Regions from separate parts of the Actinoplanes sp. NPDC004185 genome, predicted to be linked through region 2. Evidence: riboswitches for the same ligand, from Rfam matches in the RefSeq annotation. Region 2 holds a riboswitch; the other holds the start of a gene.

Region 1 (4,969 bases), on a different contig from region 2:
CGGGTGATGGCTCCGGGCTGCGCGATGCCGCTGACCATGAGGTGATCCGGCTCGACGACGACCTGGGCGCCGATCTCCCGCAGCGCCCCGGCCGAGCTGGTCAGGTCGGCGAGCGACTCGACGCGGACCCGTACCGAGGAGGTGGCGTGCTGGGCCAGCACGTCGGCGACCCCACCGGCCGCCACCCGGCGCCCGGCCGAGATGATCGTGACGGAGTCGCAGATGAGCTGGATCTCGCCGAGGATGTGGCTGGAGAGCACCACGGTCATCCCCGACTCGGCCAGGTTGCGCATCAGCGTGCGCATCTCGCGGATGCCGCCCGGGTCCAGGCCGTTCGCCGGTTCGTCCAGAATCAACAGCCGCGGGTTCTTGAGCAGGGCGGACGCGACCGCGAGGCGCTGCTTCATGCCCAGCGAGTAGGTCTTGACCCGGTCGGTGGCCCGGTCGCGCAGCCCGACCAGCTCCAGCACCTCGTCGACCCGCACCCGCTCGACGCCGCCGGCGTCGGCCAGCAGGGAGAGGGTGTCACGGGCGGAGAAGTTGCCGAAGAACTGCGGGCTCTCCACGATGGCGCCGACCAGGCCGGCGACCTCGGGCAGGGCCTGCGGCACCTCCCGGCCCAGCAGGGCCATCCGGCCGCCGTTGGGCCGGATCAGGCCGAGCAGGGTACGCAGCGTGGTGGTCTTGCCCGAGCCGTTGGGCCCCAGGAAGCCGTGCACCTGCCCGGCCTCGACGACCATGTCGAAGCCGTCCAGCGCCCGGCGCACCCCCTTGCGGCTGCGATAGGTCTTGCGCAGGCCCTGTATCTCGAGGACAGCATTCACGCCGTCACCCTATTCACTCTCCGCCACCGTTCCGCCGGGTTGCGCCGTGCACGGACCTGGCAGGGTGAGGGTGGCCGTTCATGAGCCGCCAGGCGATTGGCCGCCCTCGCCCGGTCTCGGCGGGAGCGACGGTCAGCACCAGGCAACCAGGCACGACATGAATTTGATCTTGGTTGTCCCGGAAACGAGGAAGGACGTCGCTCACACCTCGGGATGCTTGGCAGCGCTTTGGCCGCCCACGCCGTAAGGTGTGGGTCACAACTGAATACCTCATCCAGAGGGGCTGAGGGAACGGCCCGATGACGCCCCGGCAACCACCACACATGTCTCGATGACGAGGCCCAGCGTGTGGCAGGTGCTAATTCCGTCCCCACGTGCGTCCACCGACGCCGGGGGAAAGATGAGAAGGAGCCTCATTGTGACGTCCACCGTCGACGCCCCCCGCCAGTCCACCAGCCCCGCCCGTGCCCTTGTGTGCCGTGGGTGCGGCGCCGAGTTCCCGCTGGCTGCGCAGCACGCCTGTTATGAGTGTTTCGGCCCCCTCGAGGTCGCCTACGACCCCGCCGCGCTGGCTGCGGTCACCCGCGAGCAGATCGAGGCCGGCCCGCAGAACATCTGGCGCTACGCCGCCCTGCTGCCCACCGGCCAGGACCCGGCCACCCGCGTCACCCTCGACCCCGGCCTGACCCCTCTGGTCAGCGCGGCCGCGCTGGCCGCCGAGGTCGGCCTGCGGGCCCCGCTGTGGGTCAAGGACGACTCGGCCAACCCGACCCACTCCTTCAAGGACCGGGTCGTCTCGGTGGCCCTCACCGCCGCCCGCGAGCTCGGCTTCACCCGCTTCGCCTGCGCCTCCACCGGCAACCTGGCCAACTCCGTGGCCGCGCACGCCGCCCGGGCCGGGGTGCCCTCGATCGTCTTCATCCCGGGCGACCTGGAGCAGGGCAAGGTCATCACCACCGCGGTGTACGGCGGCGAACTGGTCGCCATCGACGGCTCCTACGACGACGTCAACCGGCTCTGCGGCGAGCTGGTCGAGACCGACGAGTTCGAGGACACCGCCTTCGTCAACGTGAACGTGCGCCCGTTCTACGCCGAGGGTTCCAAGACTCTGGGTTACGAAGTGGCCGAGCAGCTCGGCTGGCGGATCCCGGCCCAGGTGGTCGTGCCGATGGCCAGCGGCGAGCTGCTCACCAAGATCGACAAGGCGTTCACCGAGCTGGTGGAGATCGGCCTGGTCGAGGCCCCCGAGGGTGGCTGGACCGTCTTCGGCGCCCAGTCGGCCGGCTGCAACCCCATCGCCACCGCGCTGCACAACGGCACCGACCAGATCATCCCGGTCAAGCCGACCGGCATCGCCAAGTCGCTCAACATCGGCGACCCGGCCGCCGGCGCGTACGCCATCGAGGCCGTGACCCGCACCGGAGGCTGGATGGACTACGCCGACGACGACGAGATCCGCGACGCCATCCAGCTGCTCGCCCGCACGACCGGCGTGTTCGCCGAGACCGCCGGCGGGGTGACCGTGGCCGTGCTCAGGAAGCTGGTGGCCGGCGGCAAGCTCGACCCGGACAAGGAGACGGTGGTCTACAACACCGGCGAGGGCCTCAAGACCCTGGACGCCGTCGCGGGCCAGGTCGGACCCACCCACCGGATCAAGCCGTCGCTCCGCGGCGCCCGGGATGCCGGCCTGCTCGGGTGACACTGAGTAGTCAGCACTCTGCCTAACGTCGAGAATTCCTACCCGCGAGGACTTGCGCGGCGATCCTCGGCTCGGCAGGATGCTCTACGCGGGAGGACGCGACGCCGTACGCGGCCCCACTTTCGAGCTTGGCGACAATCTCCTAGGGGCCCAACGACCCAGTGCCGGAGGCGCTGTGCGCGCGTCCTCCCGACCAAATCTCAGTCGCGGTGTGATGCGCGGCGGCGCACTCTGTCGGGATGCTGCGCATAGTCCCCCTCGTCGACGAGCGGGCGGCCTACGAGATCGACCGGGCCGCCGCCGGAGCCGAAGCCCCCGACATCCCGTTCAGCACCTTCGAGACCTACAGCACCCGGCTGCGGCACGCGTGGCCCGGCAGCAAGACGGAGCAGTACCTCGCCGTCCGTGACGGAACCCCGGCCGGCCACCTGGAGCTGTTCCTGCCGCAGCTCGACAACCTGGCCAACGTCAACGTCGAGCTCTTCGTCCACCCGGATCACCGCCGCCGGGGAACCGGGCGGGCCCTGCTCTCCTTCGCGGTGAGCCGCACCGAGGCGCTCGGCCGCCGGCATCTGATCGGCGAGGCGGTGAACGCCGAGGCCTTCGCGAAAGCCGTGGGCGCGATCCCGGCGCTGGTGGAGATCCGCAGCCGGCTGGACCTCACCGGCGCCCTGCCCGACGACAGCCCCGCGGCGGCCGGCTACCGGCTCGTCCGATGGTCGGGTGAGGCGCCCGAGGAGCTGCTGGACGACATCGGCTACCTGGACAGCCGGCTCAACGAGGACGCGCCCACCGGCGAACTGGCCGTGGAGTCCGAGAAAGTGGACGCCGCCCGGGTCCGTGCGGCCGAGGAGACGCTGCGCATCCGGAGGCGTACGACGTTCCACACCGGCGCTGTGCACGAGGAGAGCGGACGCCTCGTCGCCTGGACGATGATCGCGATCGAGAACGACACCGACTGGCACGCCTGGCAGAACATCACCATCGTCGACCCGGACCACCGCGGACACGGCCTCGGGCTGACGATCAAGAACCACAACCTGCGGTACGCGCGTACGGCCCGCCCCGGCCTGCGGGCGATCGACACCTCCAACGCCGAGGAGAACGAGCACATGCTCCGGATCAACCGGGCGATGGGCTTCCGGCCGGTGGATCGCTGGACCCAGTGGCAGCTGACCGTCTGAACCGGCGCAGCCCCGGCCGCAGCGGAGCCACCCGGTAACCGCCGTGCTCCAGGCCCGCGTGCCGCTCGAAGGCGTTGCGCGTGCCGTAGGTGCCGGTCATCGCCCACGAATAGCCGCAGGACAGCCAGTACGCCGGCCAGAACAGCGGACCCAGCAGCGCGTACTGCCCGGCGTGCCGGCTCTCGTGGGCCAGCAGCGCGGCGCGGCTCTCGTCCAGCAGCCACTCGGCCGTACGCCGGGTGATGATCACCGAGCCGATGGTGAAGCAGGTCGCCGGGGGCGCCTTGCGGCGGTAGCCCTCCGCGATCAGGATGCCGCCGGGGCCGCGGCGCACCTTGGCGCCCGTCAGCGCGGCGATGCCCAGGCCGACCAGCGTGGTGCCGTTCACTGCGGTCAGCACGGTGCGGGCCAGGGGCCACCTGGCGCCCATCAGGCCCGCCGGCGCATCTGCAACTCCAGCAGACCCGGGACGACCGGGTGCGGCACCCGTACGCCGGTGTCCTCGAAGCCCAGCCGCTCGTACGCCCGGACCGCCCGGTCGTTGCCGACCACGACCTCGAGCATCAGCTCACCGCGGCCCATCGCCACCGACCACTCGGCCACCGCCTCGACCAGCTCGCGCAGCACCCCCCGGCCGCGCTGGGGCGGTGTGATGTAGACCGCGAAGACGACCGTCGCGCGCGGATCCTCCGGCAGCACCGTGCCGCCCGCGTGGCCGATCAGCCGGCCCCCGGGATCGGCCACGAACTGGGCCAGCTGGCCGCCGGTGGACGCCTGCACGATCCGGCGCCGGTAGTCGGCGTGCGGCCGGGCCGCGGCCTGGGCCAGGGTCTCCAGGAAGGCGAGCGGGCTGTCGGCCAGCATCTCCAGCCGCAGCGCACGCATCCGGCCCGCGTCGGCGGGAGTGACCCGGTGCACGGTCATGGTGGGCGCGACAGTGCTGGTCATGATGCTCTGCCTACCTCGTCGCCCAGGTGGGGGCAAGTCGGACGCCGATATGTGACCGCCGCGGGCACCCGTGCGGGCGGTCCGTTCTGCTTGCACTCGCCCCAGCAGAGTGCTAAACAAGTGATTGGCACTCGCGCCATGTGAGTGCCAGCAGGTCGGGACGGTGGGGTCACGGCTGCGGCACCGCCATCGGTGCCGGGGCACGGGACCGGTCGTCGCGGGCTATCCGGCTCGGCCTGAGGACGTCACATCGCCAGGTGGTGACGTCCGCATGGTTCTCAACGTGCGGAAAGCGGGCCGGACCGGCCCGGCGC
Region 2 (4,969 bases):
GACGTTGCCCTGATCGGTGTAGAACTTCACGGCAAAACCTCGGGTGTCGCGCACGGTGTCGGCGGACCCGCGCGATCCGAGCACGGTCGAGAAGCGGACGAAGACCGGCGTCTCCTTGCCGGCCTCGGCCAGGAAGCCGGCCTTGGTGACCGACGCCGCGCTGCCGTACGCCCGGAAGACGCCGTGCGCGGCGGCCCCGCGCGCGTGCACGACCCGCTCGGGGATCCGCTCGTGGTCGAAGTGGGTGATCTTCTCCCGCAGGTGGAAGTCCTCCAGCAGCGAGGGCCCGCGAGGTCCCGCCTTCAGCGAATGGTCGGTGTCACTGAGCCGCAGACCCTGCGCTGTGGTGAGGAACTCCCCGGTCTGGAGCCCCTGTTCCGGCGCCAGTGCCCCGGTCAACGGAGTGGTCGCCGCCGGTTCCATGGCGGCCGGGCTCGGCACGGTGGGCTCTGACCTGCGGGGGCGCTTCACTGCCATCTACTGTCCTCGTCTCGAGACCGGGCACCGGGAATCCGGCCCCTTTCCCGCTTGCCCCCTCATGATCGTCCGAAACGCGCTATTGGTCTATTTCCCGACCGCGCTGTGCGCCGCGAAGGCCACCGCCCGGCGGGCCACCACGGACCCGGCGGTCGTGATGGCGTTGTGCCCGGCCGCCGGCACCACATCGGTCACGGCGTACGGCGTCAGCCGGGCAGCCTGCCGCAGCCAGCGCGGCGGCGCGATCGGGTCGTGCTGGCCGCGCAGGAACAACACCGGCGCCTGGACCAGCGGCAGCCGGTGGTCGATGCGATGACGCACGGACAGCCGCAGAGTGGTCAGGATCCGGCGGGGCCGCGCGTCCCGGACGTCGGCCGCGATGATCCGGGCCTGCCGCGCGTCCTCCCACACCAGGTCGGCCAGCCAGCGGCGCGCCTGACCGGTGGCGGTGGGCGCGGCCGGATCCACCGTCGGGCCGACCAGGACGAGCGCGGAGACCAGATCGGGCCGCCGCACGGCCAGTTCGACGGCGATCTGACAGCCGAACGAGTTGGCGAGCACCTGCGCGCCGGTGATGCCCTCGGTGTCCATCCAGGCGGCGATGACCGCGGTGTGCTGCTCGACGTCGAAGACCTGCCGGGGCTTGCCGGACAGGCCGAAGCCCGGCAGATCGGGCACGTGCACCGGCCCGCCGGTCAGGGCGGCGGCTGTCGGCATCAGGTAGCGGTGGGAGACGGCCAGCCCGTGCAGCAGCACCCACGGCCGGCCGGTGGCGGCGGCGGCCCGGGAGCGTACGTGCAGCCGCAGGCCGGCCACCGCGGTCCAATGGCTGACGAATCCCTGGGCGGTCCGCGGTGCGGCCCGGGTCAGCCGGCGCTGGCCGGGGGTCATCCGTGCAATGCGTCGTATCACCTTCCGTACATACCCCCGGGCATCCGGGCGAATCTCGGATGCCCCGATCGGCGGAGGCGCCGCGGCTGCTCAGCCGACATCGGCCGCGCGGCGGTCGTAGAGCGCGGCCATTGTGCGGAGCGGCCACTGTGCGGTGCGGCCATCGTGGGCGCGGGCATCGTGCGGCGGGGTGGGCGCGCGGCTCGGGCGGTCCGGCAATGCCGGGAGGTCAGCTGGGGTGGGCTGTCAGCTTGCCCAGCGCGACGGCCAGGCGGTCGACGTCGCTGTCGCTGGTGCCCAGGCCGAAGCTGGCCCGCAGCAGTCCCGGCGTCGCGCTGCCGCAGCCACCCGTGCCCGTGTCCCCGGTCAGCCGCCGGGTCAGCGGATGGGCGCAGAACAGCCCGGCCCGGACCCCGATGCCGTACTCGCGGGCCAGCCGGTCGGCGATCACCGCGGGGTCGTGGCCGGGCAGGGCGAGCGACACGATGCCGACCCGGGGCTGCCGAACGCCGAACACGCTCACCGGCCGTACGCCCGGGACCCCGGCCAGTCCGTCCCGGAGCCGGCCCAGCAGCTCCTGCTCGCGCTCGTGCAGTGCGGTGCGGTCGGTGCGCAGCAGCGCCGCACAGACCGCGGCCAGCGACACCGCGCCGAGCAGGTTGGGGGTGCCCGCCTCGTGCCGGGCGGCACCGTGGGCCCACGTCACGTCCCCGGCGGCGGTCCCGACCGCGGTGCTGGCGCCGCCGCCGCTGAGGTACGGCTCGGCGGCGTCGAGCCAGTCGGCCCGCCCGGCCAGGACCCCGGCGCCGAACGGGGCGTAGAGCTTGTGCCCGGACAGGGCGAGATAGTCCGCGCCCAGGGTGGCGAGGTCGACGGGGGAGTGCGGTGCGAGCTGCGCGGCGTCCACGACGATCCGGGCGCCGTACCGGTGGGCCACGTCGGCCAGCCGCCGCACCGGCCAGATCTCGCCGGTCACGTTGCTCGCCCCGGTGACCGCGACCAGGACCGGCCCGCCCAGCCTGGGTTTGTCCAGCCCGGGTCCGCTCAGGCCGCGCAGCGCTCGCTCGACGGCCGCGACGGCCTCGTCCGGGCTTGCCGGGGTGGGCAGTCGCAGCGGGCGGCGCCACGGCAGCAGGTTCGCGTGGTGCTCACCGTCGAAGACGATCGTGGTGGCCTCAGGCGGCAGGGCGCGGGCGAGCAGGTTCAGCGCGTCGGTGGTGTTGCGGGTGAAGATCACCGCGTCGCCGGTCCGGGCGCCGATGAACTCGGCCACGAGGTCGCGGGCGCGTTCGTATTCCAGGGTCGAGGTCTGGGAGCGGATGCCGGTGCCGCGGTGCACGCTGCCGTACCAGGGGAGCAGGCTCTGCACGGCGTCCGCGGCGGCGCGCACGCACGGGGCGGTCGCGGCGTAGTCCAGGTGGGCGAACGGGACCGTCGTGCCATCGGGCAGGTCGACAGTCAGGTCCGTGCCGACGACGTCGAGGTCGGTGTGCTGCAGGACGAGGGACATGGAGCTGCCTCCGGGAGGTCGGGGACCCCGCCCCGGGGCCCGCGCTTGCCCACGTCGGTGTCGACGCCGGCCCGGTCCTCACCCGGAGCACCCCATCGCGAACACAAGGGTTGCCGGCCAGCAAGCCGGGGCTTCGCGCTGGCACTCATGACCTGAAGGCACCTTAGCAGAGTGCCGGTGGCCCCTGGAGGAAGTGTCGTACCCATGCGGCAGAGTGTCAGGGGTGCGTAGCCCTACCGCCCCTGACACCGCCCGCCCCCGCGACTGGCTGCCGAGCTTTCTGGCGCTCGCCGCGATCTGGGGCACCAGCTTCCTTTTCATCAAGGTCGGCGTCCGTGAGCTGCACCCGCTGTGGCTCACCTTCGCCCGGGTCACCGCGGGCACGGCGGTCCTGCTGATCGTGCTCGCGGTGACCCGCGACCGGCTGCCTCGCGACGCCCGTTTGTGGGGCCATCTCGCGGTCGTCGCCGCGCTGGGCGTCTCGCTGCCCTTCACCCTCTTCGGGTACGGCGAACAGCGCGTCTCCTCGGTGCTCGCCGGCATCTGGAACGCGGCCACCCCGCTGGTCGCGTTGCCGCTGGCGGTGCTGGTCTTCCGCACCGAGGCACTGACTCCGCGCCGGGTGGCCGGCATCGCGACCGGCTTCCTGGGCGTGCTGGTGGTGCTGGGCGTCTGGCGGGACCTCGGCGGCTCGCAGCTCACCGGGCAGCTCATGTGCTTCGGGGCGGCGATGTGTTACGCCGTCGCGATCCCGTACCAGAAGAAGTTCATCGCCGGCCGGGCCGGCTCCGGGGTGTCGATCGCCGGCGGCCAGCTGCTGATGGCCCTGGCCCAGCTCGCCGTGCTGGCACCACTGCTGGCCGGCGCGCCGCCGGCCCCGGCGCAGCTGTCCCTGCAGGTGGTGCTCTGCGTGCTGGCGCTGGGCGCCCTCGGCACCGGGCTGGCGTTCGTGCTCAACATGCGGGTGATCCGGGTGGCGGGCGCGAGCACGTCGGCGTCGGTGACCTATCTGATGCCGGTGGTGGCGACGGTGGTCGGCGTGCTGATCCTGGGCGAGCACCTGGTCTGGAACCAGCCGCTGGGCGCGCTGATCGTGCTGACCGGCGTGGCGATCTCCCAGGGGGCGCTGTCCCGCCGCCGCGGTGCCCGGCCGCCGGACGACCCGGTGGCGGCGAGTCCCGGCCCGGCGGCGGCCGCCCCCTGACCGGTGCCTCAGGCCTGCCCGAGGATGGCGGCGCGGGTGGGGCGCCGGTCGAGCTCCATGAAGCGGTCGGCGCCCTCCAGCCCGGCGAAGCCGGCCCGCCGGTAGACCTCGTGGGCGTCCTTGGTGGCGAGCAGGAAGCGGAGGACACCCCGGTCGGTGAGGTCCTCGACGACGCTGTCGACCAGCCACCCGCCGAGTCCCCGGCCCCGGTGCCCGGTGGCGACGAAGACATCGCAGATCCACGCGAAGGTCGCCCCGTCGGTGACGACCCGGGCGAAGGCCACCTGCTCACCGCCGTGCAGGACCGAGTACGGCAGCGAGCCCTCGATCGACCGCGCCACCACGTCGAAGTCCCGCCCGGCCGCCCAGTAGGACTCGTCGCACAGCCACCGGTGCACCCGCTCGACATCGACACGCGCGGCGTCGGTGGTCAGCACGTAGTCGTCCCGCTGACGATCCCCCATGAACTCCTCCTCCGGTTGCCCGCCCAGGATGCCAGAGCGTGAGCGGCGGGTCAGGCCGGGCCTTCGTCGTAGGCGGCGCGGGCGCGGTGCACCTCGGCGATGTGGGTCTCGGCCCAGCTCTTGATGGCCCGCTGCAACGGCAGCAGCTCGTGGCCGAGAGCGGTCAGTTCGTACGACACCTGCACCGGCACCGCGGCGACGACAGTGCGGGCCACCAGGCCGTCGCGTTCCAGCTTGCGCAGCGTCTGGGTGAGCATCTTCTGGCTGGCCCCGGCGACCTCGCGGGACAGTTCGGCGTACCGCAGCGGCCCGTCGGCCAGCGCGGCCACCACCAAGGTCAGCCATTTGTCGCTCAGCGTGCCCAGCAGGTCGTGGCCGGGGCACTCGGCGAGGTTGGCGTTGTAGGCGCGCTGCGCCTCGTCC

What was found. Region 2 has a riboswitch for S-adenosylmethionine ahead of ACWEOZ_RS16405 (aminotransferase class V-fold PLP-dependent enzyme). Riboswitches for the same ligand answer to the same signal wherever they lie in the genome.
Region 1: it holds a riboswitch for S-adenosylmethionine, as region 2 does, so the genes downstream of both, thrC (threonine synthase) here and ACWEOZ_RS16405 (aminotransferase class V-fold PLP-dependent enzyme) in region 2, are expected to answer to the same signal.

Annotation. Positions count from the first base shown of each region.
Region 1 covers NZ_JBSGFR010000018.1:144,367-149,335, forward strand. The annotation lists gene ACWEOZ_RS20305 (ATP-binding cassette domain-containing protein) at 1-824, opposite strand, end outside; SAM riboswitch class I at 1,092-1,231, shown strand; gene thrC (threonine synthase) at 1,243-2,523, shown strand; gene ACWEOZ_RS20315 (GNAT family N-acetyltransferase) at 2,763-3,707, shown strand; gene ACWEOZ_RS20320 (hypothetical protein) at 3,646-4,137, opposite strand; gene ACWEOZ_RS20325 (N-acetyltransferase family protein) at 4,137-4,655, opposite strand.
Region 2 covers NZ_JBSGFR010000014.1:31,788-36,756, reverse strand. The annotation lists gene ACWEOZ_RS16415 (catalase) at 1-477, opposite strand, end outside; gene ACWEOZ_RS16410 (alpha/beta fold hydrolase) at 565-1,368, opposite strand; gene ACWEOZ_RS16405 (aminotransferase class V-fold PLP-dependent enzyme) at 1,598-2,878, opposite strand; SAM riboswitch class IV at 2,915-3,031, opposite strand; gene ACWEOZ_RS16400 (DMT family transporter) at 3,102-4,082, shown strand; gene ACWEOZ_RS16395 (GNAT family N-acetyltransferase) at 4,091-4,546, opposite strand; gene ACWEOZ_RS16390 (winged helix-turn-helix transcriptional regulator) at 4,597-4,969, opposite strand, start outside.